Regions from separate parts of the Blautia sp. CAG:257 genome, predicted to be linked through region 1. Evidence: predicted binding sites of a transcription regulator. Region 1 holds the regulator's gene; each other region holds the start of a gene.
The links. Region 1 encodes Rex, which represses fermentation and respiration genes when NADH is low (regulators of the CRP and FNR family bind a similar motif). Its sites were predicted from a motif close to ATTGTTAANTANTTAACAAT; they were not measured.
Positions count from the first base shown of each region.

Region 1 (8,120 bases):
CAAGTCTCTGATCCGTTATAGATTATGTAAGAAACCGCAGAAGGAGATTGGCTGATTGTCTCCCTGCGGTTTGTTTTTTCAATTCCGGTTACATTTCGTGGTTTTCCATCCAGGTTTTGATATAGTCCATCTGCTCCTGATCTGAGATCAGTTGAGATGCCGGGTCGTTTCCGGCAGCTACACAACAGAACAGGACAAAGGACTGCAGACAGAAAAATATGATCAGAAATAAAATAAACGCCATGAAAATCCTCCTTTTTATGCAGCGGGTTTCATCAGGGCGGTCAGTATCCTGTCGGCTGCAATCTGTGATCCATACTTAAGTTATTCCGATGGTTTACAGTATTGGCAAATCTATGAAAAATATTCATATTCTATAAAATTCGCAAATAATTCTCAGACTGAATACATTAAAATAAAGCTTCTTTTTTGGAGTATATTCATGAAAATGATGAATTATACCGGAAAGGGCATCGGTGTGGCAATTCTGGATACAGGCATTTCTCCGCATCCGGATTTTGGAAACAGAATCTGTGCTTTTTCTGATTTTATTTCACATAAACAGACTCCTTATGATGATAATGGGCATGGAACTCATGTAACCGGAATTCTCTGTGGAGACGGAACAGCCTCCGGGGGAAAATACAGGGGAGTGGCTCCTGGATGCGGGATCATCGGGCTGAAGGTTCTGGACCGGTTTGGGAACGGAAACAAAGAGGATGTATTGTGCGCCTTTGACTGGATCATCCGTCATATGCAAAAATACCATATCCGTGTTGTGAATATTTCTGTGGGAACCACCTGTAAAAACGGAAAAGAACATAACAGCCTGATACAGGGAGTGGAGAAATTATGGGATCGGGGGCTGGTGGTCGTGGCAGCGGCAGGAAATCAGGGACCGCTGCCAGGGAGCATTACAGCGCCGGGAAGCAGCAGAAAGATCATTACCGTAGGTTCCAGTGACATGCTTGTGGGAACGGAAGGAGTTTCCGGAAGAGGCCCTACGTTTGAATGTATATGTAAGCCGGATCTTGTAGCTCCCGGAAACCGGATCATTTCCTGCTCATCAAAGGGCGGATACCGGATGAAAAGCGGAACCTCCATGTCTACGCCCTTTGTTTCAGGGGCCGTTGCTCTGGCGCTTGAAAAAGATCCCCTTCTTACCAATGTGGAGATTAAAATGATGCTGAAGGACAGTGCAGATGATATGGGATTTCCCAGAAACCAGCAGGGATGGGGCAGATTTAACCTGGAACGGTTTCTGGAACTGTAGACGAAAGAGGGGCAGAATCATAAATATTTTATGAAGTGAAAGCATCAGCGTTGACGGAAGAGGAGTTTTTTTGTACAATACTAAACAGAACATGCTTCAACCGGAGAGGAGATAAAATACATGGATAAGATTAAAATGACAACACCCCTGGTAGAAATGGACGGAGATGAGATGACCCGTATTCTCTGGAAAATGATCAAAGAGGAACTTCTGCTTCCCTATGTGGATCTGAATACGGAATATTATGATCTCGGGCTTGCCTGCCGGAACGAAACAGACGATCAGGTAACCGTAGATGCTGCCAATGCCACAAAAAAATACGGTGTTGCAGTAAAATGCGCTACGATTACTCCAAATCATGCCCGAATGAAGGAATATGATCTGAAAAAAATGTACAAAAGCCCTAATGGAACCATCCGCGCTATTCTTGACGGAACGGTATTCCGGGCTCCCATTGTTGTAAAAGGAATCGAACCCTGTGTACGTAACTGGAAAAAACCAATTACCATTGCCCGTCATGCCTATGGCGATGTGTATAAAAACACAGAATTTTATGTAGAGAAACCGGGTAAGGTAGAACTGGTATATACTTCTGAGGACGGAGAAGAGAAACGCTCTCTTGTACAGGAATTTAAGGCTCCGGGTGTTGCCATGGGAATGCACAATATGGAAGCATCCATTGAGAGCTTCGCAAGAAGCTGCTTTAATTACGCTCTTGATACAAAGCAGGATGTGTGGTTTGGAGCAAAGGATACTATCTCCAAAACCTATGACGGCAAATTCAAGGAAATTTTCCAGAAGATCTTTACAGAGGAATTTAAGGCGAAATTTGATGCGGCAGGACTGACATATTTCTACAGCCTGATTGATGATGTGGTTGCCCGTGTAATGAAAGCCGAGGGCGGATTCATCTGGGCCTGCAAAAACTATGACGGAGACGTTATGAGCGACATGGTTTCTTCTGCTTTTGGCTCTCTTGCCATGATGACCTCTGTTCTTGTTTCTCCGGACGGATACTATGAGTACGAGGCGGCCCACGGAACAGTACAGAGACATTATTACAGACATCTGGAAGGAAAAGAAACCTCTACCAACTCAGTGGCAACAATTTTTGCATGGACAGGCGCGCTTCGTAAAAGAGGAGAACTGGATGGAAATAAAGCTCTGACTGAGTTTGCGGATAAACTGGAAAAAGCAACTCTTTCTACGATTGAGGCAGGAAAGATGACAAAGGATCTTGCCATGATCACAACCATCAAGCATCCAAAGGTGCTTTCCAGCAGAGACTTTATTCTGGCCGTGCGGGAGTCACTGGACCGTATAATGAAGTAACCGTACAAAAATCAAAATAACAGGAACTGCTTTGGATCATATGAACAGCGGTTTCGGACAGCAAAAATGGGAAAACCTCAGGCGAGGGATTCCCATTTTTCATATAATTCTTCCAGTTCCTTCAGAACCGCCTCTTTTTCGCGGCTTAATTCAGTACAGCGCGCCACATTGGTGCACACATCCGGAAGCACCAGAGTTTCATCGATTTCTTTATCTCTTTTTTCCAGCTCTTCGATCCTGGCTTCTGTTTTTTTCAGTTCGTTTTCCAGTTTTCGCCTGCGGGCCTGTTCTTCCTTTTGCTGCTGCCAGGAAAGCTTGCTGTCAGAGTTATCTGTTTCCGGTGCTCTGGTTTCAGCAGGATCAGACGGGGCAGGCGCATATTTTTCCGTCAGCTCCTCTTTTTTCTCAAGATAATAATCGTAGTCACCAATATAATTCACAATCGCCTGATGGGTCAGGTCAAGAATCCTTGTAGCGGTCTGATTGATAAAATAACGGTCATGAGAAACATAAAGGACGGTTCCGCTGTAGCTGTTTAAAGCTTCCTCCAGAATTTCCTTGGAAGCAATATCCAGATGGTTGGTGGGCTCGTCCAGGATCAGGAAATTGGCTTCTGAGAGCATCAGCTTGGCAAGAGAGACCCTTCCTCTTTCTCCACCTGAAAGAGAAGAGATTTCCTTAAAAACATCATCTCCGGTAAAAAGAAAGGCGGCAAGCATGTTTCGGATCTCTGTTTCCGTCAGTGTGGGGTAGGAATCCGAAATTTCCTGAAAAATAGTTTTTTCTGAATGAAGCACATGATGCTCCTGATCATAGTAGCCGATCTGAACCTTGGAGCCCAGGGAAAAGCTTCCGGAGTCTGCAGGAAGGATGCTGTTAAGAATCTTCAGCATGGTAGTCTTTCCTGTCCCGTTATTTCCGATCAGCGCAATCCGCTCACCTCTTTTTATCTGAAAGGAGATATTTGTAAAAAGTGTCTGGCCGGGGAAGCTTTTGGACAGATCCTCTACAGTAAGAACGTCATTTCCGCTTACGGTTCTTGGTTCCAGAGAAAGACGCATATGAGTCTGGATTTCCACCGGCTTGTCAAGTCTCTGGATTTTATCCAGCATTTTCTCACGGCTTTCAGCTCTGCGGATTGATTTTTCACGGTTAAAGGACTTTAATTTAACGATCACAGCTTCCTGATGCTTGATTTCCCGCTGCTGATTCAGGTATGCCTTATACTGGGCGTCTCTCAGCTGCGCCTTTTTTTCTGCATAAGAAGAGTAGTTGCCCTGGAAAGAAATCACCTGACCGGCTTCGATTTCTACTACCTTAGTCACTACCTTGTCAAGAAAATAACGGTCATGGGAAACAATAAAAACAGCTCCCGGATAATTCAGAAGATAGGTTTCCAGCCAGGCAATACTTTCCATGTCCAGATGGTTGGTAGGCTCGTCAAGAAGAAGGATATCCGGCCTGGAGATCAGAAGCTTGCCAAGAGCTACCCTTGTTTTCTGGCCTCCGGAAAGAGTTTCAATCGGTTTTTCAAAGTCTTCTTCCCCAAAGCCCAGACCCTTCAGTATGCCGGTAAGCTCGCTTTTGTATGCGTAGCCGTTTTCCAGCTCAAATTCATGGGTAAGTCTGGTATAGGTGTTCATAAGCTGCTCCAGCTCTTCGCCCTGTACATGCTTCATTTCCAGTTCAATGGAGCGCATGCGTTCTTCCATATCAAGGATGTGCTGTTTGGTTGTAAGAAGCTCTTCGTAAATGGTGCGCTGTCCGTAAATATCCTGATACTGAGCCAGATATCCCATACGTTTATCTTTTGCCAGTATCACGTTTCCGGAATCAGCAGAAAGCTCTTCCATAATAATGCGCAGCAAAGTGGTTTTTCCTGCGCCGTTATTACCGATCAGAGCGACTTTTTCCCGCTCTTCTATGTGAAAAGAGGCATCTTTTAAAATCTCTTTTTCGCCAAAGGATTTACAGATGCCCTGACATGCTAAAATCATTGTTGTTCCTCCGCAAATGCCTTAATTTATCTTAATACGTACTGTAAGATTATAAGGCTTTTACAATGATTTTGTAAAGACCAAAAAGTTTTTGCGAAGTGAAAAAACTTTATTTGACATTAAAATAACATTTCGTTATAATTAATAGGAAATCAGAAGGAGGATCATCCCGTGGAGGCAAAACAAATTTCAAAAGCAGTGATAAAAAGGCTGCCGCGTTATTACAGATATCTTGGAGAACTGCTGGAAGAAAATGTGGAGCGTATTTCTTCCAATGACCTCAGCAAAAAAATGCATGTGACAGCGTCTCAGATCCGTCAGGACCTGAATAATTTCGGCGGATTCGGACAGCAGGGATACGGATATAACGTGAAATACCTGTACACAGAGATCGGAAAGATTCTGGGACTGGATACGGTTCATCCCATGATCATCGTGGGCGCCGGTAATCTTGGACAGGCGCTGGCAAACTATGTGGATTTTGAAAAACGCGGATTTAAGCTGATGGGCATTTTTGACATCAATCCTGTACTGGAAGGGATCGCAGTGCGGGGAATTGAGATTCAGATGATCAGTGATCTTCCGTTTTTCCTGAAGGAAAATCAGATTGAGATCGCAATCCTTACGCTTCCGAAAAATAAGGCCGGAGATATGGCAAATATTCTGATTGAGAACGGAATCAAGGCAATCTGGAATTTTGCGCATATTGATCTGGATACTCCTGATGATGTGATCGTAGAGAATGTACATCTTTCCGAGAGCCTTATGCGGCTTTCTTACAATCTTAGCCAGTACCGTCAGGAACACGAAAATTAGCCCATCTCAGCAGGCTGTCACCCTATTCCGGGCTGACAGCCTTTTGATGTAAAAAGACATAAAGCAGACAGATACAAAAAAGGAGGGGATCAGATGAAAGAAGTGGTAAGCTGTGAGAGAATGAAGCAGCTGGATGCGTATACGATTGAAAAGAGAGGCATTCCTTCCTGTGTTCTTATGGAACGGGCGGCTCTGAAAACTGTGGAAGAAATGGAAAAGGTGTTTCATAAAAAAAACACAGAAGAGAAGATTCTCTGTGTCTGCGGAAGCGGAAATAACGGAGGAGACGGAATTGCCATTGCCCGGATCCTTTTTCTTCATGGATATCAGGCTGAGATTTATGTGGCAGGAAATCATTCCTCTTTTACCCATGAAACCGCGCGCCAGCTTTCCATTGCATCAAATTATCATGTTCCGGTTGTGAATAACCCGCAGTGGCGTGAATATACTACTATAGTAGACGCTGTTTTCGGTGTGGGACTGGCCCGTCCTGTTATGGGAAAATATAAAGAACTGATAGAAACCATGAACCGGATGACTGCCTGGAAAGTAGCTGTTGATATTCCATCCGGGGTGAACGGAGATACCGGCGCAGTGATGGGTGCTGCTTTTGAGGCGGATCTTACCGTGACCTTTGGATTTCTGAAGGCGGGGCTGTGCCTTTATCCGGGCAGAAAAAATGCCGGAAGAACGGTTCTGGCCGATATTGGCGTTTACGGAGAGTCTGGTGTTTTTGAGAAAAAGAGAATTCTGGAAGTGGAAGATACCAAAAAGATTCCCGGAAGAACACCAGAAGGAAACAAGTCCACCTTCGGAAAGGTTCTTGCAGTGGCAGGAAGCCCGGGAATGTGCGGCGCCGCCTATTTCTGCGCAGCGGCAGCATTTGCCGGCGGTGCGGGAATGGTACGTATTCTTACCGATGAAAGCAACCGTATTCCTTTGCAGAGCCTGCTTCCGGAAGCCATTATTGATTGTGGAAAAGGAGAAGCGGCCTATCAGAATGCCTTTGACTGGTGTGATGTGATCCTGATGGGGCCGGGACTTGGAATTTCGGAAAAAACACGGTTTAAGGTGCACTGGTTTCTGGAAAAAGCTTTATCCGGAAAAAAAGTGGTGCTTGATGCAGACGGTCTGAACCTTCTGGCAGAAAATCTGTCCTGGAAAAACCTTCTGGGCAGTCATGTGATTCTGACTCCCCATATGGGAGAGATGAGCCGGCTTACCGGAAAAAGTATTGGAGAGCTGCAGGACAGCCGGGAAGCCTCGGCACTGGAATATGCCAGAGCTTCGGGCTCTGTCTGTGTACTGAAGGATGCCTGTACTGTAACGGCCGGTTCCGATGGCACAGTATGGTATAATCTTTCCGGAAATGCCGGAATGGCAACAGCCGGAAGCGGAGATGTACTTGCAGGGGTTCTTGCCGGAATGCTCTGTATGTACAGAGGAGAGGCGCTTTCAGTTGGTGAAATGACAGAGATCGCAGCGCTGGGAGTTTTTATCCACGGAAGAGCAGGCGATCTGGCAGCTGAGAACAAGGGAATGTATGGAATGAAGGCGGGAGATCTGCTCCTGACAATTCCGGAGGTATTGAAGTACGGAGGAAGACATGAGGAGATATGACAGAATCAAAGCAGTAGTATCCCTGGATGCTATTGCGCATAATTTTGGAGAAATGAAAAAAAATATCGCAAAGGGCACAAAAATCATTGCTGTGATCAAGGCGGACGGATATGGCCACGGAGCAGAAGCCATTGCCCGTCTGATTCATGGATACAGCTATATCTGGGGATTTGCAGTGGCTACCGCAGAGGAGGCGCTTCAGCTTCGTGCCTTTGGGGTAACAAAGCCAATATTGATTCTGGGAATCGTATTTGAGGAATATTTTCCTGATATGGTGGAGCAGGAGATCCGGCTGACTGTCAGCGAATACTCCATGGCAGAAAAGCTGTCAGAGGAGGCTGTCCGTCAGGGAAAAACAGTACATATCCATATTGGACTTGACACAGGAATGAGCAGGATTGGATTTTCTGATACCACAGAAAGCGTTCGGGAAATTAAGAAGATCACAGAACTTTCAAATGTAGAAGTGGAGGGACTGTTCACCCACTTTGCCAGAGCAGACGAAACAGATCTCTCTCCTGCTGAAAAACAGCTGGAACGTTACGTGACCTTTGAGAGACTGCTTCATGAAAGTGGAATCAGAATTCCTGTACAGCACTGTTCCAACAGCGCAGGCATTATCCGTATGCCAAAAGCAAACATGGATGCCGTCCGTGCCGGAATCACCATTTATGGAATTTATCCTTCTGATGAGGTGGAACGGGATATTGTAAGGCTTCTGCCTGCTATGGAGCTGAAAAGCCATGTCAGTTATGTCAAGGAACTGAAAGCAGGGGCTTCGGTCAGTTATGGAGGAACCTTTACTGCACAAAAAAACATGAAGGTTGCCACCATACCTGTAGGCTATGCAGACGGATATCCCAGAAGTCTTTCCAACAAAGGATGGGTCCTGATCCATGGAAAAAAGGCTCCTGTGATCGGGCGGATCTGTATGGATCAGTTTATGGTAGATGTAACAGATATTCCTGAGGTTCACACAGGTGACGAGGTGACACTTGTAGGAAAGGACGGAGATGAGGTTCTCAGTCTGGAAACTCTTGGAGACTTATCAGGAAGGTTTTCTTATGAATTTGCCTGTGATA
Region 1 is NZ_HF999046.1:49,940-58,059, forward strand. Features, by position in the region: gene ilvA (threonine ammonia-lyase) at 1-11, shown strand, start outside; gene QVP40_RS06485 (hypothetical protein) at 89-244, opposite strand; gene QVP40_RS06490 (S8 family peptidase) at 443-1,273, shown strand; gene QVP40_RS06495 (NADP-dependent isocitrate dehydrogenase) at 1,394-2,605, shown strand; gene abc-f (ribosomal protection-like ABC-F family protein) at 2,683-4,602, opposite strand; gene QVP40_RS06505 (redox-sensing transcriptional repressor Rex) at 4,774-5,418, shown strand; gene QVP40_RS06510 (bifunctional ADP-dependent NAD(P)H-hydrate dehydratase/NAD(P)H-hydrate epimerase) at 5,512-7,038, shown strand; gene alr (alanine racemase) at 7,025-8,120, shown strand, end outside.

Region 2 (8,120 bases), on a different contig from region 1:
TCAGCAGTATCGCTGATTTTACCCAGAACTGTGTATCTGTGGCAGCCGGAAACGAAGGACTGGCAAGACGTCATTATATGGGGATTCTAGACGAAAAAACCACTTCTGATATTCTGGAGCTGAGAGTGGGGGCAAAGGAAGCGGTACATGGATTTTCCATGGAATTCTGGGGAGAGGCATCGGACTTTTATCATGTAACCATTCAGTCTCCAACAGGGGAGAGGCTGCAGGTAAGCAGCGCTCTGAAATACGGGACTCAGGAGCTGTCGTTTGTGTTTGTGGAAACAAAGGTGATGGTAAATTATGTTCCAATTGAAAGGAGATCCGGAAACACGCTGATTTTTTTTCGGTTTCTCCATCCGGCAGAGGGAATCTGGAAACTGGAAACTTCAGGAAGGCTGAACAGTTCTGCAAGATTTCATGTATGGCTTCCTGTACAGGGGATGATCTCAGAGGAGACGTATTTTCTGGAGTCATCTCCGGAGTATACGGTCACTGCGCCGGGAGACGCGGTAAATGGAATGACTGTGACTGCCTATCAGTACAGAGACGACAGCCTTTACAGCAAAGCCAGCAGAGGCTACAACACGGATAATGTGGTAAAGCCTGATTTTGCAGCACCAGGGGTGGATATGAAAGCTGCAGCTTCAGGGCCTGCAGGAACGTACACACAGTCATCGGGAACAAGTCTTGCAGCGGCGCAGACCTCAGGCATTGCAGCTCTTTTATTTGAATGGGCCATTATCCGTGGCAACGAGCCTTTTTTTTCCGGAAACAGTGTAAAAAATTATCTGAGAAGAGGGGCGGTCAGAGAAGAAGATATGCAGTATCCAAATCCGGAATGGGGGTATGGAAGAATAGACCTGTATCACACCTTTGAGCTCCTTACTTAATGAAACAGATCACTCAGTGATGATAACCGGGAAATGAATATTTACTAAAAAAGTACACAAAAATCCTTCCTGTTTTTTGGTGATATTTTATACAAAAACTTTTAGATAACCTAATTGTTTTTATGCATTCTGTCTGGTATAATAAGCAAAGCAGTATTATTTGTATGAGAAAAGGAACGGGAGGTTTTTATGAAACGAGGGAGTATTTTTGAGCTGGATGGGGTACCCAGGCTGCGGGAAGCCTGTCCCCTGGCTCTCCAGCATGTAGTTGCAATGATCGTTGGCTGTGTTACGCCGGCAATTATTGTGGCAGGAGCCGCAGCAGGCGGTCTGAATTCAAAAGACCGTGTAATTTTGATACAGGCTTCTCTGCTTATGTCCGGGCTTGCTACGCTGATTCAGCTTTTTCCCATTGGAAAACGAGGGAAATTTGCAATTGGTTCAGGCCTTCCCATGATCATGGGAGTAAGCTTTGCCTATGTGCCGAGTATGCAGGCTATTGCAGAAGGCTATGGGATTGCTACGATTTTTGGAGCACAGATCGTAGGTGGTATTGTGGCCCTTATTATGGGACTTCTGGTAAAAAAGATCCGTGTATTTTTCCCGCCTCTGATCACAGGAACCGTTGTGTTCACCATAGGTCTGTCTCTGTATCCTACGGCCATTAACTATATGGCAGGGGGAGTAGGGAGCGAAAACTATGGAGCATGGCAGAACTGGCTGGTTGCGTTTTTTACTCTTGCAGTAGTGACTGCTCTGAACCATTTTGGAAAAGGAATCTGGAAACTGGCTTCTATTCTTATTGGAATTATTGCAGGCTACATTGTGTCGATTCCGTTTGGAATGGTGAATCTTTCCAGCGTAGGTGAGGCGGGCATGTTCCAGGTTCCGGAATTTATGCATTTTGGGATAGAATTTGAGATCTCTTCCTGCGTGGCTATAGGGCTTTTGTTTGCAATTAATTCTGTTCAGGCGATCGGCGATTATTCTGCAACCACCATCGGAGCAATGAACCGGACACCTAAGGACGGAGAGCTTCAAAGCGGTATTGTGGCCTATGGACTGACGAATATTTTAAGCGCATGCTTTGGATGCCTGCCAACAGCGACCTACAGCCAGAATGTCGGTATTGTCACCACAACAAAAGTTATTAACCGCTGTGTTCTGGGGCTGGCAGCAGTGATTCTTGCAGTAGCGGGAATTGTTCCGAAGTTTTCAGCCCTGCTCACTACGATTCCTCAGTGTGTACTGGGAGGAGCAACGGTTTCTGTTTTTGCCTCTATAGCAATGACCGGAATGAAGCTGGTGGCTTCTGCGGAAATGGATTGGATTACCGCAATTCCTCGATCGTAGGTCTTGCAGCAGCTCTGGGAGTAGGCGTTTCTCAGGCAACGGCAGCGCTTTCTACGTTTCCGGCATGGGTTACTACAATATTCGGAAAATCTCCGGTAGTGCTTGCAACAATAATCGCTGTACTTCTGAATGTGATCCTTCCAAAAAGCAGGGATGAGAAAAAAGAAGAAGAGCGAAAGCAAAAAGAAGTAGAAGAACAATTAGAGAGAGATCATAAAGAATTTTCAGAATAACAAAATCAAGAAAGAAGCTGCTTATATGTCAGCTTCTTTCTTGATTTTTCGTATATTTTATTTTCTGTAAACAAATACCGGAAGACCGTCTTCGCCCAGAGGTACATTGACACTGCCCTGAACAAGGGGGGTTACATATTTTATAAATTCTTCAGATACATCAGAACCGTTTTCTGTGATCCATTCAGCCGGAACTTCTTTTTCTTCATTGCAGATCAGATTTACATCTTCCAGTCCACATTCCATTTGATAGGATCCGTCTTCAGCCTGACGGCGTACAAAAGAGACCATTTTGCCTGTTTCGCCATTTAAAGCAGCCTGAACACCGAAACGTCCGGCGGAAACCGCCTCTTTTTGATCAGCGGCGGAGATAAGAGAAGCAGAGCAGCGCTGGCTTACATTCAGCTCTACAGAACGGGCTTTTACTCCAAGACGGTCACGAACCAGATTTTCCAGATATTTTCCGCAGCCTGCAAGCATTTTGTGACCAAAGGTATCTGTACCTACAGAACTGTCATACTCACAGATAAAGGTACCGTCCGCATCATGGATTCCTTCGGAAACACACACAACTACATTGCAGTTTTTTTCAAAAGCACTTTCTACATCTTTGAGGAATTTTTCTGTATCAAAAGCGCTTTCCGGGAGATAAATAAAGAAAGGATTGTCGCCTTTGTACTTGCGGGCAAGGGCAGAGGCAGCAGTAAGCCAGCCGGCGTGACGTCCCATGATCTCAATAATGGTTACGGATTTTTTTTCATAAACGCTGGCATCCAAAGTGATCTCGCGTACTGTTGATGCCACATATTTTGCGGCGCTTCCGTATCCCGGAGTATGATCGGTATGTACAAGGTCATTGTCAATGGTTTTAGGCTCGCCGATCACGCGAATAGAGCTGCCTGTCTTAGCAGCGTATCTGGAGAGCTTACTTACAGTGTCCATGGAGTCATTTCCCCCGATATAGAAGAACCAGCCGATATTCATTTCCTCGAATTTTTGGAAAAGAAGAGGGTAAACCGGATCTTCCAGAGATTCCGGCAGTTTGTAACGGCAGGAACCAAGATAAGCGCCTGGTGTGTGTTTCAGATAATCCAGCTGTTCACCGGGTAGAGCTTCACGGAAATTCAGAATCCTGTCCTCAAGAAAGCCTTCGATTCCGTTTACCATACCGTAAACTTCGCCAATCTCATCAGAATGAGCAATTCCCTCGGAAACCACTCCGTAAAGACTGCTGTTGATCACTGCTGTAGGGCCGCCGGACTGTCCGACGATCAGATTCTTTTTTGTCATTTTGTACCTCCGATATGGATAATTGTAGGATTTCCCACTGATGCAAGTATACCATATGAAGAAGGGAATGACAAACAGAGAAAAAGGCGGACTGGAAACCAATGGATCGGAATAGAGCAAGGATTCGTTGTATTTTAAACACTCTTATATTATAATGAGTTTATTCAGAAAACAGCTGCGGCCTTTGTCCGGAAGGCTTCACTGTAAATCAAGCATCAGAACAGGAGAATGACATGAGAGCATATGAGAGATTTTTGAATTATGTAAAAATCCACACAACAAGTGATGAAAACAGCAATACAACGCCAAGCACCAGACGTCAGTTTGATCTTGCAGAGATTCTTGCAGAGGAAATGAAAAAGCTTGGAGTGAAAGACGTCAGGGTGGATGAAAACTGTTATGTATACGGGACTGTTCCGGCAACACCGGGATATGAAGACAAACCTGCGATCGGCCTGATCGCTCATCTGGATACTGCCCCGGATTTTTGCGGAGAACATGTAAATCCTCAGATACACAGAAATTATAATGGAGAGGATGTAACGCTTGGAGACAGCGGAAAGGTGCTTTCTGTTAAGACCTTTCCTCATCTGAAAGAGCTGAAGGGAAGAACACTGATCACTACGGATGGAACCACTCTTCTGGGGGCAGATGACAAAGCCGGAATCGCAGAGATCATGACAGTTGCAGAAGAGCTGCTGAAGGGAACCATGCCTCACGGAAAGATATGTATTGCTTTTACACCGGATGAAGAGGTGGGAAGCGGCGCAGATAAATTGGATATTCCGGCATTTGGAGCCCAGTATGCCTATACTGCAGACGGCGGCTGTGAAAATGAGATTGTATACGAGAATTTTAATGCCAGCGAGGCAGTGTTTAAAATCAGAGGATTTAATATTCATCCAGGCGAAGCCAGGAACAAAATGATAAATGCGGCTCTTGTGGGAATGGAGATCAACAGTATGCTTCCAAATCTGGAAACACCTGCACATACAGAGCTGTATGAAGGCTTTTTCCATCTCTGTGAGATGGAAGGCACTGTGGAGAATGCAACGCTTCAGTATATTATCCGTGATCACAGCGCAGCCTCTTTTGAGGCAAGAGAAAATACTCTGAGACATATTGAAAAAATCATGAATGAAAAATACGGTCAGGGAACAGTAAGCCTTGAAATTCATGAGCAGTATCGCAACATGATAGAAAAAGTAGCGCCGTGTATGCAGCTTGTGGATTATGCAAAGGATGCGATCAGAGAACTGGGAATGGAGCCCAATACAGATCCGATCCGCGGAGGCACAGACGGAGCTCAGCTTAGTTTCCGGGGGCTTCCCTGTCCGAATCTTGGAACAGGCGGCTATGCTTTCCACGGCCCTTATGAGCATATCACAGCAGAGGGAATGGATACAGCGGTTCATGTGATGCTGGGAATTTTAAAGAGATTTGCACAGTAACAAAAAAAGGATGTGAGCAATCACATCCTTTTTTGTCAGTTATAAGAATTATTCCTGAGGACCTGCTGAAACAAGAGCTTTGCCGGCTTCGTTTCCTTCGTATTTAGCGAAGTTCTTAACGAATCTCTGTGCAAGGTCTTTTGCTTTTACTTCCCACTCAGAAGCGTCTGCGTAGGTGTCACGAGGATCAAGAATGTTTGTATCAACGCCCGGAAGCTCTGTCGGAACTTCGAAGTTGAAGTGCGGGATAGTCTTGGTCGGTGCGTTGTTGATGTCTCCGTTAAGGATTGCATCGATGATACCACGGGTATCTTTGATGGAGATACGTTTTCCGGAGCCGTTCCATCCTGTATTTACAAGATAAGCTTTAGCGCCGTTTGCTTCCATCTTCTTAACAAGCTCCTCAGCGTATTTTGTCGGATGAAGCTCAAGGAAAGCCTGTCCGAAGCAAGCGGAGAAGGTAGGTGTAGGCTCAGTGATTCCACGCTCTGTACCAGCAAGTTTAGCTGTGAAGCCAGACAGGAAGTAGTACTGAGTCTGCTCCGGTGTAAGAACAGATACTGGAGGCAGTACGCCGAAAGCATCTGCAGAAAGGAAGATTACGTTCTTAGCTGCAGGAGCTGCGGAAACCGGACGAACAATATTGTCGATGTGGTCGATCGGGTAGGAAACACGAGTGTTTTCTGTTACGCTCTTATCAGCGAAGTCGATCTTTCCGTCTTTGTCAAGAGTAACGTTCTCAAGAAGAGCGTTGCGTCTGATCGCATTGTAGATATCCGGCTCAGATTCTTTGTCAAGGTTGATAACCTTTGCGTAGCATCCGCCCTCAAAGTTGAAGATACCGTTGTCATCCCAGCCATGCTCGTCATCACCGATCAGAAGACGTTTCGGGTCTGTGGAAAGAGTTGTTTTACCTGTTCCGGAAAGTCCGAAGAAGATAGCTGTGTTTTCACCGTTCATATCTGTGTTTGCAGAGCAGTGCATGGAAGCGATGCCCTTAAGCGGCAGATAGTAGTTCATCATGGAGAACATACCTTTTTTCATTTCTCCGCCGTACCATGTGTTCAGGATAACCTGCTCACGGCTTGTGATGTTGAAAAGAACTGCTGTCTCAGAGTTCAGACCAAGTTCTTTGTAGTTTTCTACTTTAGCTTTGGAAGCGTTGTATACTACGAAATCCGGCTCAAAGTTCTCAAGCTCTTCCTCAGTAGGAATGATGAACATGTTCTTTACGAAATGTGCCTGCCAAGCCACTTCAACGATGAAACGGATAGCCATACGTGTGTCGTGGTTAGCGCCGCAGAAAGCATCTACTACGAAAAGTCTCTTATTGGAGAGCTCTTTCAGAGCAAGATCTTTACAGCTGTCCCATGCTTCCTGGGAAGCCGGATGGTTGTCGTTTTTGTACTCATCGGAAGTCCACCATACAGTATCTTTGGAGTTTTCATCCATAACGATGAATTTGTCTTTAGGTGAACGGCCTGTATAGATACCAGTCATAACGTTGACTGCGCCAAGTTCACTTTCCTGACCTTTTTCAAAGCCTTCAAGCTCCGGTTTTGTTTCCTCTTCGAATAACATTTCATAAGAAGGATTGTGTACGATTTCTGTGGTTCCGGTAATGCCGTACTTGGTTAAATCAATTTTTGCCATCTTACATTTACCTCTTTTCTTAAAATAGTAATAGGATAACAGCCTGACTGTCAGACCTTATGTTATCTTGTGAAAGAAGTGGAACTATAGCTTTCCTCTATATATTATACATAAATGCGGGACAAAATCAACCGGAAAAATAATTTTTTAACAATGTAAAAATGCAAGAAAAATACTTCTGAGACAAAATTGGATGAAAATTATCTGAAATACAGATGTAATACAATTACAACATGGGGAATTTTGTTATAATGGCAGAAATCAAAGGGATTTTACAGGAGAAAAAGTATTCTGGAGGGATGCGGATAAGATGTGGAAGAGTATCAGGTGATATAAAGGTTTACATGAGATAAATGAAAATGCAGCAGTAAGAAATGTCATAATGATGAGTTTCTGTATCTGTGTCAGTTTCTGGAACAGCTTCAAAATGATAAAGTACAGATGGCAGGAAACTGTGGATACATGAAAAAGGTTTTTGCTGCGGCAGCCCTGTGTACAGGTGTTACCGGCAAAAAAAAGTTAAGTCACACAAACACGGCAGGTAAGATTTTCCTGTCGTGTTTGTGCGGAGAAGGCTTATGGAAGATATTTTGCCAGGGAAGAAAAATCCTCCGGCAGGGGAGCCTCCAATATAAGATGTTTGTCCTCAAAAGGATGTTCCAGAGAGAGCTTCCAGGCATGAAGGGCAGCTCTTGTAAAGGAAAAGGACACAGGGGATTCTCCGGTGTTTCCGTATAAGGTATCTCCCAGAAGGGGATGGCCTGTGGATTTCATGTGTACACGGATCTGGTGAGTCCGTCCGGTATCCAGGAAGAGGGAAACGAGAGACCAGTCAGCAGTACTGTGAAGTACCTGATAATGGGTGACGGCAGTTTTAAAATTTCCACCCGGAGGCGACTGAGGATGTTGCTGTGAAGGACTTTTTTCAAGATCTACAGGAAAGCTGCCAAAGGTAAAGTCATCTGACAGCAATACGGTCATTTGCCGGGGATCATAAGGATCCGGGCCAATGGGAAGACTGATGGTGTGTCCCTGTGACAAAAGCGCAGAAGAGGACGGATGCACAGTTTTTTCAGCACAGGGATCAACAGGCAGGCATCCGGATACCACTGCCAGATACTGCTTTTTCAGATGATTGTGGCAGCGCTGGGCCTGCAGTCTGGCAGCAGCCGTCTGATTTTTGGCAAAAATTACGATTCCCGAGGTTTCCCGGTCCAGTCTACCTACAGGGCGGATGACGATCTTTT
Region 2 is NZ_HF999006.1:1,942-10,061, reverse strand. Features, by position in the region: gene QVP40_RS03050 (S8 family serine peptidase) at 1-893, shown strand, start outside; partial or broken gene QVP40_RS03045 (uracil-xanthine permease family protein) at 1,083-2,479, shown strand; gene QVP40_RS03040 (6-phosphofructokinase) at 2,537-3,769, opposite strand; gene pepT (peptidase T) at 4,003-5,220, shown strand; gene pckA (phosphoenolpyruvate carboxykinase (ATP)) at 5,269-6,873, opposite strand; gene QVP40_RS03025 (RluA family pseudouridine synthase) at 7,450-8,120, opposite strand, start outside.
Region 2: the regulator Rex is predicted to act here: its motif matches at 7,009-7,028, upstream of pckA (phosphoenolpyruvate carboxykinase (ATP)).

Region 3 (8,120 bases), on a different contig from region 1:
CCCTGATGCAGAAGGTGATTGCCCGCTGCGTGGACGCAGAAGTGGATGTGGCGGCCTATGATAAAAATCGTCTGGCTCTCTATAACGGGCTTACTGCCTGTGGTTTTCAGTGTATCAAACCGCAGGGTGCCTTTTATCTTTTTGTGAAATCTCCGGTTGATGATGAAAAGGAATTCTGTGAGGCAGGAAAAAAGTATAATATTCTTATGGTTCCGGGAAGTTCCTTTGCCTGTCCGGGATATGTGAGACTTGCCTACTGCGTTTCCTATGAGACGATTATCAATTCTCTTCCGGAATTTAAAAAGCTGGCAGCAGAGTTTTCCCTGACAGAGGAAAGCTAATGTCGGAAGGAGTAGTATACTCTTCTCACAGTCAGCTGTTTTTATGATGACAAAAAAGAAAATAATAACGTAAAAACGATAACAGGATTCTTTTTCCATAAAACAGGAAGAGAATCCTGTTTAAATTTTATCAATCTTTTTTCGGATAGTCAGCATTTTCTGATCCAGCGCACGGATGACGGCAGCGCACTGCTGAAGTTCCTCGTCGATAAACTGAGTTTCTTTTTTTCCACGCTTATAGCGGAGCTGATGATCCAGATTTGCCCAGTAATCCATGGCGGCAGTGCGGAGCTGAAGCTCTATTTTTATCCATTGGATATCTTCCTGAAAGGGGACTGCTGTTTCCAGGATCAGATGAAGGCTCTGGTAGCCGGAGGCTTTTGGCTCCTGTATGTAATCCTTGGTTTTCAGAATGCGGATATCTTTTTGCTTTTTGATCATCTGGGCAACCTGGTAGATATCGTCTACATAAGAGCAGATGGCTCTTACACCAATCAGGTCGTTTATTTTTTCAAGGGCAACATTAAAATTCAGTTCAAGCCCTTTTTTCTGCATTTTTTTATATACGCTGTCGTATTCCTTCAGCCGTCCGGTTTTCATCTGAATGACATTGCGCTGATATTTCATGGTAAGGATTGTATTAATAATATCAAGCTTTGCCAGCATAAGGCTGACGGCGCATTTTCCCTTTGTGCAGAATGTTTCAGATGTCAGTGCACGCCTTAACTGCTCTTTCTTTTTCAATTTCTTCTGTTCTTCCTCAATCTGTGCATAAATAAATTTCCAATGGTCTTTTACTGCAATACAACTGTTCATTACTTTACACTCCTTATAATAAATAGAAAAAAAGTTTGAGTTAATTTCGGGTAAAATATATCTGAAAGCCTGAGTGTCTGTCAGAATAACTGTTTGTGGCAGATATCAGCCAGAAAAACAGTCCCCATCAACTAAGATATGCGTTGGTATAAAAAAATATGACAGAAAAGTTTTTGTATATATTAAACAAAAAAAGAGAGATTTAAGATTTATTTTTAAATATTTTTTTATTGAGATAAAGATTGACAAATGATTAACAAACTAATATAATAAAGCCATCAAGATTGACAAATATTTAACGTTAATCAATTAACATAATTATTTGTCGCTCTATCAAAACGAAGTAACAAGTAAGAGAATATAAATGGATTAACAAGGAGGATTTCAAATGGCAAAGACAGAAACCCACATCCCGGCTGTAATCGACACTGCAGAGGCACTGGAAGCAAAAATGGCTGCGATGAAAGAAGCACAGAAACTTTTCGCCACCTATACACAGGAGCAGGTAGACAAAATCTTCAAGGCTGCGGCTACCGCTGCTGACAAAGCACGTATTCCCCTTGCAAAAATGGCTGTTGAGGAAACAGGCATGGGCGTTGTGGAAGATAAAGTTATTAAGAACCACTACGCAGCAGAGTATATTTACAATGCTTATAAAAACACAAAAACCTGTGGCGTGATCGAAGACGATCCGGTTTATGGAATCAAAAAGATTGCAGAGCCGATTGGCCTGATCGCAGCAGTTATTCCTACAACAAATCCTACCTCCACAGCGATTTTTAAAACACTGATCGCATTAAAAACAAGAAACGCAATTATCATCAGCCCACATCCTCGTGCAAAAGGCTGTACTATTGCTGCAGCAAAGCTTGTTCTTGAAGCAGCCGTAAAGGCAGGCGCTCCGGAGGGTATTATCGGATGGATCGATGTTCCAAGCCTTGAGCTTACCAATCTGGTTATGAAGGAAGCAGACATTATTCTGGCAACAGGTGGTCCGGGAATGGTTAAAGCTGCATATTCCTCCGGAAAGCCGGCACTTGGCGTTGGCGCCGGAAATACACCGGTTATCATTGACGATACGGCAGATGTACGTCTGGCAGTAAACTCCATCATCCATTCAAAAACCTTTGACAATGGTATGATCTGCGCTTCCGAGCAGTCTGTTACTGTACTGGAAAGCGTATATAAGGCAGTAAAAGAAGAGTTTATTTACAGAGGCTGCTACTTCCTGAAAAAGGATGAGCTTGACAAGGTAAGAAAAACAATTATTATTAACGGCGCGCTGAATGCGAAGATCGTAGGTCAGAAAGCAGCTACCATCGCAGAAATGGCCGGTGTGACTGTTCCGGCTGAAACAAAGATCCTTATTGGCGAGGTTGAGTCTGTGGACATCAGCGAAGAATTTGCTCACGAAAAGCTTTCTCCGGTACTTGCCATGTATAAGGCAAAAAACTTTGACGAGGCTCTTGCAAAGGCTGAACAGCTGGTAGCTGACGGCGGATACGGACATACTTCTTCTCTTTATATCAATGTAAATGAGAAGGAAAAAATGGCAAAACATGCAGCAGCTATGAAAACCTGCCGTATTCTTGTAAATACACCATCCTCCCAGGGAGGAATCGGAGATCTTTATAACTTTAAGCTTGTTCCATCCCTTACTCTGGGCTGCGGCTCCTGGGGCGGAAACTCTGTTTCTGAAAACGTTGGAGTAAAGCATCTGATCAATATTAAAACTGTTGCAGAGAGGAGAGAGAACATGCTCTGGATGAGAACCCCGGAAAAGGTTTACTTCAAAAAAGGCTGTATGCCGGTTGCCCTTGATGAGCTGGGAACTGTTATGGGCAAAAAACGCTGCTTTATCGTAACCGACTCTTTCCTTTACAAAAACGGATATACAAAGGCGATTGAGGATAAACTGGATCAGATGGGCATTGTACACACCTGTTTCTCTGATGTAGAGCCGGATCCGTCTCTTGCATCTGCAAAAGCCGGAGCAGCAGCAATGCGCGCCTTTGAGCCGGACTGCATTATCGCTCTTGGCGGTGGTTCTGCAATGGATGCCGGAAAAGTTATGTGGGTGCTTTATGAGAATCCTGACGCTGATTTTGACGATATGGCAATGGATTTCATGGATATCCGCAAGAGAATCTATACCTTCCCGAAAATGGGTAAAAAAGCTTACTTTGTAGCAATCCCAACATCTTCCGGTACAGGTTCTGAGGTAACTCCGTTTGCCATTATTACAGACAAAGAAACAGGAATCAAATGGCCTCTGGCAGACTATGAACTGATGCCGAACATGGCTATTGTTGACACAGACAACATGATGAGCGCACCGAAAGGCCTGACCTGCGCTTCCGGTATTGACGTTATGACTCACGCGATCGAGGCATATGTTTCCGTAATGGCTTCTGACTATACAGACAGTCTTGCTCTGAAAGCAATCAAGCTGGTATTTGATTATCTTCCAAGAGCTTACAGAGACGGAAATGATGTAGAGGCAAGAGACCATATGGCAAACGCTTCCTGCATGGCTGGTATGGCTTTTGCAAACGCTTTCCTTGGAGTAAATCATTCTCTTGCTCATAAGCTTGGTGCTTTCCATCATATTCCTCACGGAATTGCAAATGCTCTGGTTCTCACAGATGTAATGCGTTATAATAGTGTTGAGGTACCGACAAAAATGGGAACATTCCCGCAGTATCAGTATCCGCACACACTTGCACGTTATGCAGAGATCGGACGTTTCGTAGGTCTTACAGGCAAAAATGATCAGGAAGTATTTGAAAAACTTCTTGAGAAGCTGGAAGAGCTGAAGAAGATCATTGAGATCAAGCCAACCATCAAAGATTATGGCGTAGATGAGAAATATTTCCTGGATACTCTGGATGAGATGACTGAACAGGCGTTCAACGACCAGTGTACAGGAGCGAACCCGAGATATCCGTTAATGGCTGAGCTGAAGGAAATCTATCTGAAAGCATACTACGGAAAAGAGTCCAAATAAGAAAAGGGAGGGTATTTACCATGAAGCTGAAAGACAAAAAGGTATTTTTGACACGTCCATATAAAGTTGTCTACAAAGATGGAGACCGTATTATCAAGGTATTTACCAAAGAGCACGGAAAGGCAAATGTCTTTAATGAGGCTCTCTGCCAGGCCCGCGTAGAGGAAAGCGGCCTGGATATCCCGAAGGTTCTGGAGGTAACTGAGATCGATGGCGAGTGGGCCATTGTGATCGAATATGCAGAAGGCAAAACTCTGGAACAGCTGATGAACGAGAATCCGGATAAGCTTGAGGAATACATGGAGAAATTTGTAGATCTTCAGCTTTCCATGCATGAGAAAAAAGCTCCGCGTCTTACGCTCCAGAAGGACAAATTTGCCCGCAAGATCGAGAGTATGAAAGATAAGCTGGATGCTACTGTCCGCTATGAGCTGCTGACAAGACTGGATTCCATGCCAAACCACACCAAGCTCTGCCATGGGGATTTTAACCCAAGCAACGTGATCGTTGCAGAGGACGGAACTATGAAGATCGTAGACTGGTCCCATGCAACTCAGGGAAATGCCAGCGGCGATGCAGCCATTACTTATCTGGAATTTGCTCTGAAGGATGAAAAAATGGCTGACCTGTACCTGAAGCTTTTCTGCAAGAAGAGCGATACCGCAAAGCAGTATGTACAGAAATGGCTTCCGATTGCGGCGGCAGCCCAGCTTACCAAAGATGTAAAAGAGGAAGAGGAATTCCTGCTTCGCTGGACAGACATCATTGATTTCCAGTAAACTTTATAGAAAAACCATTTGAAACAAATCCCTTTATTATTTATAAAATCCCCGGGCCGACTGTGTCGGTTCCGGGGATCAGATTTTTATTTCTTCTATGGTTCCTGCATCTATACGATATACCTTATCACATAATTCATGAATATCTTCCTGCATATGACTGGCAAGAAGAATAGTTTTTCCTTCACTGCGAAGCTGCAGAAAAAGTTTTCGCATTTGTGAGGCGCCCTGATCATCTAATCCATTCATGGGTTCATCCAAAATAAGGATTTCCGGGTTTTCCATAATTGCCTGTGCGATTCCCAGGCGCTGTTTCATACCCATAGAGTATTTTCCAACAAGCTTTTTTGCTGCAGAAGTTAAACCTGTTTGTTTTAAGACTTTGTAGATTTCCTGATCATTAATTAACTTCTGGATTTGACTTAAATATTTCAAATTTTGAAAACCGCTTTTGTATGGAAGGAAACCCGGTTTCTCAATTAGAATTCCTGTGTTTTCAGGAAATTCGTTTTTCTTTCCAAGCAGTATTCCATTAATAGTTACTGTACCAGTGGTTGGTTTAAGAAAACCACTTATTATTTTTAATAAAACTGTCTTTCCAGAACCATTTCTCCCGATTATCCCATATATTTTCCCTTTTTCAAAAGAGATACTAACAGAGTGAAGAACAATATCGCCAAAAAATTCTTTCGAGATATTATCAATTTCTATAATTGCCATATCTATATCCTCATTTACCAGTTTTTTTGGCTCACAGCTATATTGTAATCAATATGACCTGAGATTTGAGTTAGGGTGGATAACAAAATTACATTGCTTAATAAAAATAATGAATAGCTTTCTGTAAAAGATAACATTTCTTTTCCAGGAATATGAAATTGCATTATTCCATGTGCCAGCATAGCAGGATGATATAAGGGAACAAAGCCAGACATTAGCAGCATGCCTGAAAAATGAATTCCTATTGCAAAGAGCATTCCTAACGGAAATCGGGAGCTTAAATTGCCGATAAAAATTATGATTCCTAAAAAGGAACAATAAAGAGATGTTAATAAAAAACTATGAAAAAGAGCTTCATTTACGCTGAAAAATCTTAAAATCCAACTATTTGGTATAGGAAGACTGTATTCAGTCATTGCAATCTGGGGTGTTGCGCCAATCAGTATTTGTATAGTATCACTCCATTCAAAGGTAAAATTTCCATTTATAAAAATTGGAAATATGCAGCCCATGATAATGATTGCCTGGTATATAAGAAGCTGTATAAGCAAATAAGATGTCATGGATAGCCGCCAGAGTAATCCACTGCTTCTTATTAATGTAAAATAAGTCATAGAATTCACAAAAGGCGCATCGGCAATTATTATAAAAAATCCAATTACAAGAAGAGTAACCTGGAATATATCATTATATAGCAGGAGAAAAGAATCAAAAATTCCCACTGTATTTCCTGCTGCAAATTGTAAATAACGTATCGAAATAGATAAGCCAAGCCAGAATCCATAGATATATCCAGCCCAGATTCGGGGGATAAGAATGGAAGACTGAAGCTTTAATTGTATTAATATTAATTTATGCTTATCCATGTTTCAGCCTTCCTTTCAATCCTATCCAGTTTAGTACACATACTATAAAAAATATAAATGTCTGGATCAGAACTGGCTGCCAATAAGAAGTATATCCCCAATCGCCTCGCAGTAAATATACGGGATTCCAGATATTGGCGGACAGTGCCTGCCATAAAAATTGATATATAATAAAGGTTCCGATAAAAGCTACATATCTGTTTAAAAATAAAACAGACAGAAAAAGGCAGATATTACTCCATACAAGTCCGAATAAAAAAGCAAGAGTAAGTTTCAAAAGAAGGACAAGTCCTCCTCCCCATATTGCTGCAATAGGATACCAGAGAGTGTTAAGATAAAATTCTGAAATATTTTCAGTTGTGGTCGGGACGCCAATTAAAAAAGCGATTAAAAAAATAAATCCATATGACAGAATCATCATAATCCCCCCTGATAACCCTACACTAAATATTTTTCGCAAAATATATTTTCCTCGTGTACAGCGGATGAGTACAAAACGAAAGAAAGAAGTATTATAATCTTCTGTAAAGCTCATTGCATGAGGAAAAGCCGGGAAAATTGCTGCAAAAGGATTGAACATCGACATTGCCATAGGAAAGGTAAGAAGATGAAGTACATCTGATTCTTTCCAATGAATATCGGAGGTGATATAGGTGTGTCCCATTATACCTATTGCAATAAGCAGGGAAAGTACCATTCGTTTATTTATAATGCAGTTTTTTTCCATAAATTTGCTCCTATGCAATAACTTTTACTAGTACTCCAGTTACAGCATTTATGTAGAAAAGATCATCAGCATTCTGTCCCCACATGAATTGTGAGCCATCAATAAGAGAGGGTACCTGGAAATTCCAAACCGGGAAGAAGCGGGGATGTCCAGACGTCAATTCGATATAATAACCCAGAGAAATATTTGTTATGGACATATGATCTGGTATCTTAATATATCCTGCCTCTGCGTAGAGCTGTACTTTATCGAGAATTTCTTCGAAATCCAGTAAGCCTGCTTTTTCTTGATTTTCAATATGCAAATTATTTCCATATTGCAGATAGCTGTAGTTTTGTCCAGTGATTTCAAGGCTGCCTATGGAAGGGACTTCTGACATATAAACAATAGGTATATCCTGGATTTTTCCTCGTAGCACATAGCTATAAATACCTTTAGGATCATCATATTCTGCAACGGGCCCCTGTACTTCAGCATTGAGTTCTAACAAATTAACAGCTTCTGTCGCTAATTTATTTGCTGCTTCTTCACCGATATCATGAGCTTCAGGGATATTATCCGGTGTATCAAAATAAAACTGGTGCGTATCATTCAGCTTATACAGATATATACTTTCTTCATTATATTTTAGAGCTTCTGCATCTTTTATTTCATCTGTAAATTTCCATTTTTCGATATCGCCATACAGAAGTTTTCCTTTTTCTAATGAAATATCTGAAAAAATCACGGTTCCTGTGTAAACGTCGCTGGAAATGACTTTAACATCTGCATCAATACGGAATTCCTCCTCTTTTCCTTTGTATATTTCAGTGATATGTTCCGGCAGGTCATAGGCTTTGGAGTCGGCGTTTACAATAGATGCAC
Region 3 is NZ_HF999003.1:2,456-10,575, forward strand. Features, by position in the region: gene QVP40_RS02645 (pyridoxal phosphate-dependent aminotransferase) at 1-341, shown strand, start outside; gene QVP40_RS02650 (GTP pyrophosphokinase) at 462-1,157, opposite strand; gene adhE (bifunctional acetaldehyde-CoA/alcohol dehydrogenase) at 1,546-4,164, shown strand; gene QVP40_RS02660 (aminoglycoside phosphotransferase family protein) at 4,185-4,943, shown strand; gene QVP40_RS02665 (ABC transporter ATP-binding protein) at 5,022-5,663, opposite strand; gene QVP40_RS02670 (hypothetical protein) at 5,678-6,529, opposite strand; gene QVP40_RS02675 (hypothetical protein) at 6,522-7,256, opposite strand; gene QVP40_RS02680 (hypothetical protein) at 7,267-8,120, opposite strand, start outside.
Region 3: the regulator Rex is predicted to act here: its motif matches at 1,399-1,418, upstream of adhE (bifunctional acetaldehyde-CoA/alcohol dehydrogenase).

Region 4 (8,120 bases), on a different contig from region 1:
AGGAAGTTCTCCCAGAACTCTTCGGATAAAAAATATTCCCTTTTCCGGCTCCGGTGCTTTTCCGGAACACGAAAGAACACAATTCCCGATCCCGCTTTCTCCATGAGTTTCCGGCGCAAAATACGTTTTTCGCATGACAGGCTTTTCCATTCCCCGGGCCACCGGAACTGATAATCCGTAAAATTCTGCCAGATTCAATGCATTTGCTGTTACTTTTTTTATATCCTGATTTCCGCTTACAGTTGTAATTCCCAGAATCTCCAGTTCTTCTCTGTGAGCTGCTGCCAGAGCAAGCATAACCGCGTCGTCCACCCCTGGATCACAGTCAATGATCACGTTTCTTTTTTTCATATTCTGTCACCGTTTTCCACATATATTCATCTGCGGGAACCTGCTTTTCCACATTTTCCCGAAATCTCTGTGTTTAAGTATAACAGACCTGCCCTGCCGTTTCAATACAGCACAGAAAAGACCGGCTGATCCTGCCGGTCCCTTCTGTGCTTATATATTTTTTATCATGGAAAAACTGTGTCTGCAGTTTACCAGATGTCGCCAAAAAACTCATTATAGGTTTCTTCATCCTCTGCGCTGTTTCCGAACTCATCCAGGATACTTTCTTCCTGTGACGGTTCCTGCGCTGCTGTATCAGAGGCTGCCGGCTCCTCAGAGGTTCCCTCATCAAGAGTAACTGTTACCTTCTTTTCCTCATAACCTCCGTTTCCAAGAACCTGAAGTGTTACTTCCACCTCTTCACCCGGCTCATAATACTGAAGCATATCAACCAGGGCTTCAATGCTGCGGACTCTCTTGCCGTCAAACTCTGTAATGATATTCTTTTCTTTGATTCCCGCCTTGTCTGCAGCTCCGTCCTTGATTACTTCCGCAACCAGAACACCTTCCGGAATGTCATAAACCGCAGATGCTTCTTCACTTACTGAGCTGCCTGTAATGGACAGGGCGCCGTGTTTCTCCACCTTATCCCTCGGTGTCTCATTCATGAGATTCTCAAGAATATCAGATACGTCTGTAATGGCAATGGCATATCCCATACCCTCGACCTCTGTGGAAGCAAGCTTTGCAGAATTGATTCCCACAACCTCTCCGTTCATGTTCAGAAGAGCTCCGCCGCTGTTTCCGGGATTAATAGCCGCATCTGTCTGAATCAGGTTTACACCGTCAGAATTTTCATCTGCCTGTCCGGAATCATCCAGTTTACGGTTTTTGGCGCTGACAATACCTGTTGTTACAGACTGTCCGTATCCAAGAGCATTTCCGATGGCAACTACCTGCTCGCCTACTCTCAGATCATCGGAGCTTCCCACTGTGGCAACCTCGATCTGCTCCATGGTATCTTTGGAAATATCAGAAAGAGCAACCGAAACAACTGCAAGATCCTTATCTGCATCATAACCGTTTACAATTGCCTCATAAACCTCTCCGTCAATACAGGTAACAGATACCGTATCTGCACCCTGGATTACATGATAGTTTGTTGCGATCAGAAGAGACTCGTCATTTTTTCCCACAATGATACCGGAGCCGCTTCCCTCAACCTCCTGTTCCTGAGTGGTAAATCCTCCGAAACCAAAGTCTCCGATATAGGTCTGAACCTCCTGCACAGATTTGGTGTTAATGGCAACTACGGATTTCATTGCTTCTGCCGCAATATCAGATACGTCCAGACTTCCCTTTACTTTCTGTTCAGAATCCTCTTCTGCCTTTTCATCCTTATCTTTGGAATCCTCTGTTTTTTCCTCAGTCTTTTCCGTATCCTTATCGTCTGATTTCTTCTTTGTTTTCAAAAGTGTGGTTTTATTTTCGTCCTTATCCGATGCCTGTACAATGTTGCTAAAATCCCAGCCGTTTACAGCGCTGACGCCTTCAAATGCAAGGCCTCCTACCAGAACAGCGCAGAGAGCAATTCCCGCTCCCTTTTTAAAGCTCATTTTTTTCTTGTTCTTTTTGTTGTCCCGGTCATTATTATCATTTATGTTATTAAGATTATCATTCATGTTGTTGTTCATATTCTCCATAATAAATTCCCTCCTGAAAATATCTCTGTTTTCCTTTTGATGGTCTGAGTATAAAAAAAATTTGTGTTTACTTTGTGGGAAAAATGTGAGGAATCTGTTAAATATCCTTTTTACTATCATACCCTATTCTTCAGACTAACGCCAGACATTCGCAGAAAAAAATTCCCAAAATGCATTCCAAACCACCTCAGGTGATTATATTTTGTCCTGTATAGCAAGCCCTTGACAGGCAAAGTGGATTGAGATACCAATAGCCAGCACAGGAATGGATTCCTATTCTTTCGTATGAAAGACTAAATTCTACTTGTGCAAGAGTAAATTCCATCATGAATTGGAGAGTGGAATTAAAATTTGCATTTTAAGTTTGTGAAAAAAAGAACAAAACAAATTGTAGATATACGGAAAGAATGATATAATGTAACAAGCTGAACACAGCAGATGATGAGTATGGTAAAAACAACAAAAAGCGGAGGTAAGGTAATGAAAAAACTGACAGTAAAAAAAGGCGCCACCTGTATGGCATGTCTGGAATGTGTAGAGGCCTGTTCAAATGCTTATTACAAGGAATCTAATGTATTCAAATCCTGCATTCAGATCGTAGAACGCAAGGGAGAGCCAAAGCCAATGGCATGTCCTCAGTGCGGAAAATGTGCAGAGGTCTGCGAAGCAGGCGCGATCACCCAGAACGCAAAAGGCGTATACATGGTAAATAAAAAACTGTGTACCGGCTGCGGAAAGTGTGTGGAAGCCTGTCCGTTCGGCCTGATGGTAAAAGCTGAGGACAAACCAACTGCATCCAAATGTACAGCCTGCGGTATCTGTGTAAAAGCCTGTCCAATGGAAATCCTTGAGATCGTTGAAAAATAATACATAATTACTGCCAAAAATGCTGCAGCCCGGAATCCTCTGTAGATCCTGAGCTGCAGCGTTTTTCGTTTTTATGCTACTCCATGAGCTTCCAGCCAGTCATAAAGAACTGTCTTTCCGCGTTTTCTGGCGTGTGCCATATGGTTAAACTGTAAGATTGTCAGCGCTGTAAATATAACTGCCAGCACAATCAGTACAACAACTGCCGTTCCTATACTTTCGCCCCCTGCAATGGTGCTTCGGAATGCGTTTACCGTGTAGGTAAAAGGCAGATAATTATGAATCTTTGCCACAAAGGAAGGTGAAATCTCTACCGGATAAGTTCCTGCCGAACCTGCAAGCTGAACTACCATAAAGATCAGCATCAGGAAGCTTCCCACCTTACCGAAAGTAATGTTAAAGAAATACATAATAGAAGTAAATGCCACAGATGCCAGACAGGAGAAGAGAACTGTCTTCATCATTTCTGCCGGAGTAAATCCGTCTATCAGGTGAAGCAGGACGATCAGAAGAATTCCCTGAAGGACTGCCACCGGATAAAGAACAGACGCCTTACTTGCCCACCATGCAAATCCTGATTTTAATTTTCCTTTGTACTCAGTGAGAGGGTACATCAGACAGAAGGCAAGACAGCCGACCCAGAGACCTACAGACATCATGTAAGGAGCCATGGCATGACCGTTATTCTCCACTGTTGTCATCTGTATTTCTTCCTCTTTGACCGGTGCGGCAAACATACTTATCATATCATCGTTTGCTTTTGTTTCCTTTACCTGCTTTGCTCCGTCGCTGAGACTTGTCTGCAGGGTTTCTGAACCATCGTTTAATTTTTTGATTCCATCGCCCAGCTCTTTTGAGCCGTCATAAAGCTGTGAAGAGCCGTCCTGGATCTGTCCTGCACCATCTGCAAGCTGGGTTGCTCCACTGTTCAGTTTACTGTTATTTGAAACCAGTTTGCTGGTTCCGGCTTTCAGAGTTTTTGTTCCATCTGCAAGCTGCGCTGCTCCGGCTGCAAGAGTTCCGGCTCCTGACGCAAGCTGCTGAGTTCCTGAGGTAAGAGCGTCATTATTTCCTGCCAGTGTTCTGACTCCGGCTGTATAGGTTTTGATTCCCTCACTTAACGTGCCTACTCCGGCTGCAAGATCTTTTCCTCCGGCTGTCAGCTGACTGATTCCTCCTGTTACCGTACTGCCTGCAGCCTTCAGCGTTTTTGCTCCTGTTGTCAGAGCTTTGTCATTGGCTGTCAGCTGTGCAAATCCCTCATTCAGAGCTTTTACACCGGCAGCTGCTTTCGGGAAATCCTTTGTTCCCTCTTCCAGTGTACCCAGAGCTGAAGCAACTGCTCCAACACCCTGATTTACTTTCTGAGATCCTGCATAAAGCTGGCCTACCGCGCCGGTCACCTGATTAATAGGATCTGATGGAATGGACGGAATATTCTCTGCTCCGGCTCCCATTTTCTCAGCCCCTGCTGCCATCTGATCTGCTCCGGCTTTCATTTCTCCTGATTTTGCGCCAAGAGTTTCTGCTCCTTTTTTCAGCCCTTCCGCAGCTGCATTCAACTGTCCCGCAGTTCCGTTCAGTGTTTCCTGTACACCTGCCAGCTGTCCAGCAGCTGCATCTGCAATCTGCTGAGCCTGTGCAGTATAGGCAGAAGCATCCATGTTTTCCACATTGTTCTGTACTGCATCTACTCCGGATACACCGGAAGCAGAATTGCCAAGCATTCCGATCACAGCATTCAGGCTTGCTGCGGAAACCATTCCGTTTTCGTCGGCTGAACCCTGGATTCCCTGAATGGCTGCCTGGGCGCCTGCCATAGATGCCTGCATGCCTGATATCTGCTGGTTTGCCGCCTCGATCTGTCCGTTTGCAGAAGCGATCTGGGCATTAGCCGCATCTACCTGGGCTCTTGCCGCATCCAGCTTTCCATTTGCATCCTGAGCACACTGGTTTACAATTCCTGTCACTCCATTTACTGCGTCTGCCACAGGTTTTGATGCGTTCTGTACCTGTGCTGCCACTGTAGAAATACCCTGTCCGGCCTGTGTGATCACACCTGCTGCATTTGTCATTCCCTCTGCAGCCTGCGTCATTCCGGAAGAGGCGGCGGTCATTCCCTTTCCTGCGCTTTCCATTCCGTTTTTCGCTTCATTTAAACCGGCTGTCAGCTTTTTGATATTTTCTGCTGTCAGGCTGCCGCCCAGCTCTTTCAGCTGTCCGTACAGTTCCCCTAAACCGGATTCCAGCTGCTGAGTTCCTGATTTCAGAGATCCCTCTCCTTTGGAAACAGAACTGTTCAGCTGTGAAATACCTGAAGATACCTGACCGATTCCCTCCAGTGGTGAAAGCTGTTTTGCTCCGGCTGCAAGCTGATCTGCTCCGGCAACATACTGTGTCACTCCGTCTGCAAGAGTATTTGCTCCGCTTACATACTGTGTAGTTCCATCCTTCAGGGTATCAAGACCTTTTTTCAGAGTCCCTGCTCCTTCCTGAAGATCTGCTGTTCCGGCTGTCAGCTGTGCAGAATTTGCGTCAAGCTTTGCAACGCCGTCTGTATAATCCTTAACGCCCTGATTCAGCTTATTTACACCGGCTGTAAGCTCAGGAACCTTTGCTGTCAGAGTTCCCACTCCATCATTCAGCTGTGTAGCTCCGTCATCTACCTGCGCCACACCGTCCGTATATTCTTTCAGACCTTCTGTCAGAGTATTTGCTCCATCCTTAAAGGTAAGCGTGCTGTCCGCCAGCTTTTTCAGATTGTCTGTAATGGTTTTATTTCCGTCAGAAGCATCTCCAAGTCCGTCCTTCAGTTCCTTTGAACCATCGGCAGCCTCCTGCATACCGTCTCCAACCTCTGTAATCTGGTCAAAAACTGTCTGCGTATAGGTTTCTGTTACCTGAGAAGCTACCTCGTCACGGATTTTTACAACAGCACTCTCGCTCATTTTGGAAGCAATGTAATTGGTTCCCGGATTTGTTTCATATTCCAGTTCCATTTTCTTTGGCTTCTCATCCATCAGAGTAGAAGCATTCTCAGAAAAATCTTCCGGAATGGTAATTACCATATAATATGTACCATTTCTCAGGCCCTGCTCTGCATCTTTACTGTCCACAAAATGAAAATCAAGGGAATCGTTATCCCTCAGGGCATCTTCCATATCACTGCCCACACTCAGAGTTTTTCCCTCGTATTCTACTGATTTGTCATTGTTTACCACAGCTACCGGAAGATGATCCAGACTTCCATATGGATCCCACATGGATTTCAGGAACAATCCCGCATAAATAACCGGGATTATGATAATTGCCGCAACAACCACTACCAGCATTTTGTTCTTCAGCAGATTTTTCCACTCATTTTTGATCATAGCTGTTCCCTTTCTTTCATGATATATTTTTATATAGAAATTACTTTATTTAAACAGATCAGACACTTTCTGCCGTACAGAATCTGCCTGATTCTGTTGATTACATTATATTCTGTTAATCAATCATTGTTCTAGTAATAGCTTAAATTCTATTAACCATTTTTATTTCTATTAATAAACAATGTGTTGCTTTTCTTTACAAAACGTATTATACTAAAACTGAAAAAAAATACAAGCGACAAAAAAAGAGCTTAATATTTATTAATAGACATTTTTTTGTATTTTGTCTACTAAACATAAAATTCGACATTTCTACCAAAACAATGCCTTTTTTTGCAAAAAGATTGGAGGTTTTTTCATGGCTAAAAAAGTTGACCGAAGAGTCAGAAAAACAAAGATGCAGCTCAGGCAGGGACTTGCCCGCCTGATGCAGAAAAAAAGTATCAAAGAAATCACTGTAAAGGAACTGGTAGACGAGGTGGATATTAACCGCTCCACCTTTTACCTGCATTATACAGACATCTACCAGATGCTTGAAAAAATTGAAGAGGAAGCTATGGCAGACATCCGGGAAGCTATGGAAGGCTGTCCCGACGACTGCACAGAAAGGGAAAAGATCATTCCCTTTCTTGCCCGTTTTTTCTCCATTATGGACAGCAACCGGGACCTTTCCCTGGCGCTTCTGGGACCTAACGGAGACATGGATTTTGTGGAGCGGATTGAGACACTGATCGCCAACAGATTCCTGAAACAGAGCAGCTTTCCGGCTACTGACAGCGAGATACGCTATGCCTATGCCTTTTGTCTCAGCGGCTGTATCGGAATGATCAAAACATGGCTGTCCAGAACAGAGCATGAATCTCCGGAAGCCATGGCAGAGCTTATCTATCACCTGATTGACAACACTACTCAGGAATATATTCAGAATTATATCCGGTAAGCCGGATAAGTAAGCGGTTGTTGCGGAAAATGCAATGACCAGTCCTCACGATATAAGGAAAGAAAAAACAGATCATCCAAATAAGGCACAGCAAACGTTTTTATCCGTGGGCAGTGCCTTATTTTATCTGCAGATCATTTCTGTATTATTCCGAAAATTTTTATCATTCGTATTCTATTGTGCAGGTAGTGACGGACTGGGGAAGAACATTTAAAGTCCCAGTCTGTCCATGAAGCCTCAGATTTACAGGAAGCTGTTTTTCTGTCCGGTTCAGAATAACCAGAATGATGCTTCCGTCTGTATTTTTATAGGCAACAGACTCTATCTTATCTGTGTATACAGAATGGGCGATCCGCACGCTTCCGGGACGCAGATAATGGGAGATGTGATAAAAACAGTCAAGGGTCGGCTGGGGGAGCAGCCGTTTCTTTCCTTTATGGAAAAGACAGGGAGCATGACAGTAATTTCCAACATAATTAGGACCGCCCTCTTCATCCAGACAGAGATTCCAGTCATGAAACATACTCATTCCATGATTGAGGTCCCCGATCAGCTCATGAAGAAGAGAAAAAACGCCCTCTGTCACATCATCTGACCGGAATTTGCAGTATTCCAGGCAGCTTTCGGAAAGGATCAGCTTCAGTCCGGGAAATCGTTTCCGCACCAGCTCCATTTCCTCAAAATGATCTCCGCTGTACCAGTGAAAGGCCATTCCGGTGATCATTTTTTCTGTTTCACTGTCAATGGTTTCCACCGCCCGTTCATAAAGCCGTTCCTTATTATGATCCCAGATATAGATTTCAATTTTATCCAGCCCATGTTTTTTCAGCGCAGGATAAAGAGCTGTTTTCAGAAACTCTCTCTCCTCCTCTGCACTGTACAGGCAGGAATCCCATTTCTGTACTGCGT
Region 4 is NZ_HF999021.1:33,258-41,377, forward strand. Features, by position in the region: gene QVP40_RS04175 (nucleoside hydrolase) at 1-351, opposite strand, end outside; gene QVP40_RS04180 (S1C family serine protease) at 540-2,033, opposite strand; gene QVP40_RS04185 (4Fe-4S dicluster domain-containing protein) at 2,481-2,900, shown strand; gene QVP40_RS04190 (YhgE/Pip domain-containing protein) at 2,972-6,271, opposite strand; gene QVP40_RS04195 (TetR-like C-terminal domain-containing protein) at 6,630-7,211, shown strand; gene QVP40_RS04200 (glycoside hydrolase family 30 protein) at 7,375-8,120, opposite strand, start outside.
Region 4: the regulator Rex is predicted to act here: its motif matches at 2,397-2,416, upstream of QVP40_RS04185 (4Fe-4S dicluster domain-containing protein).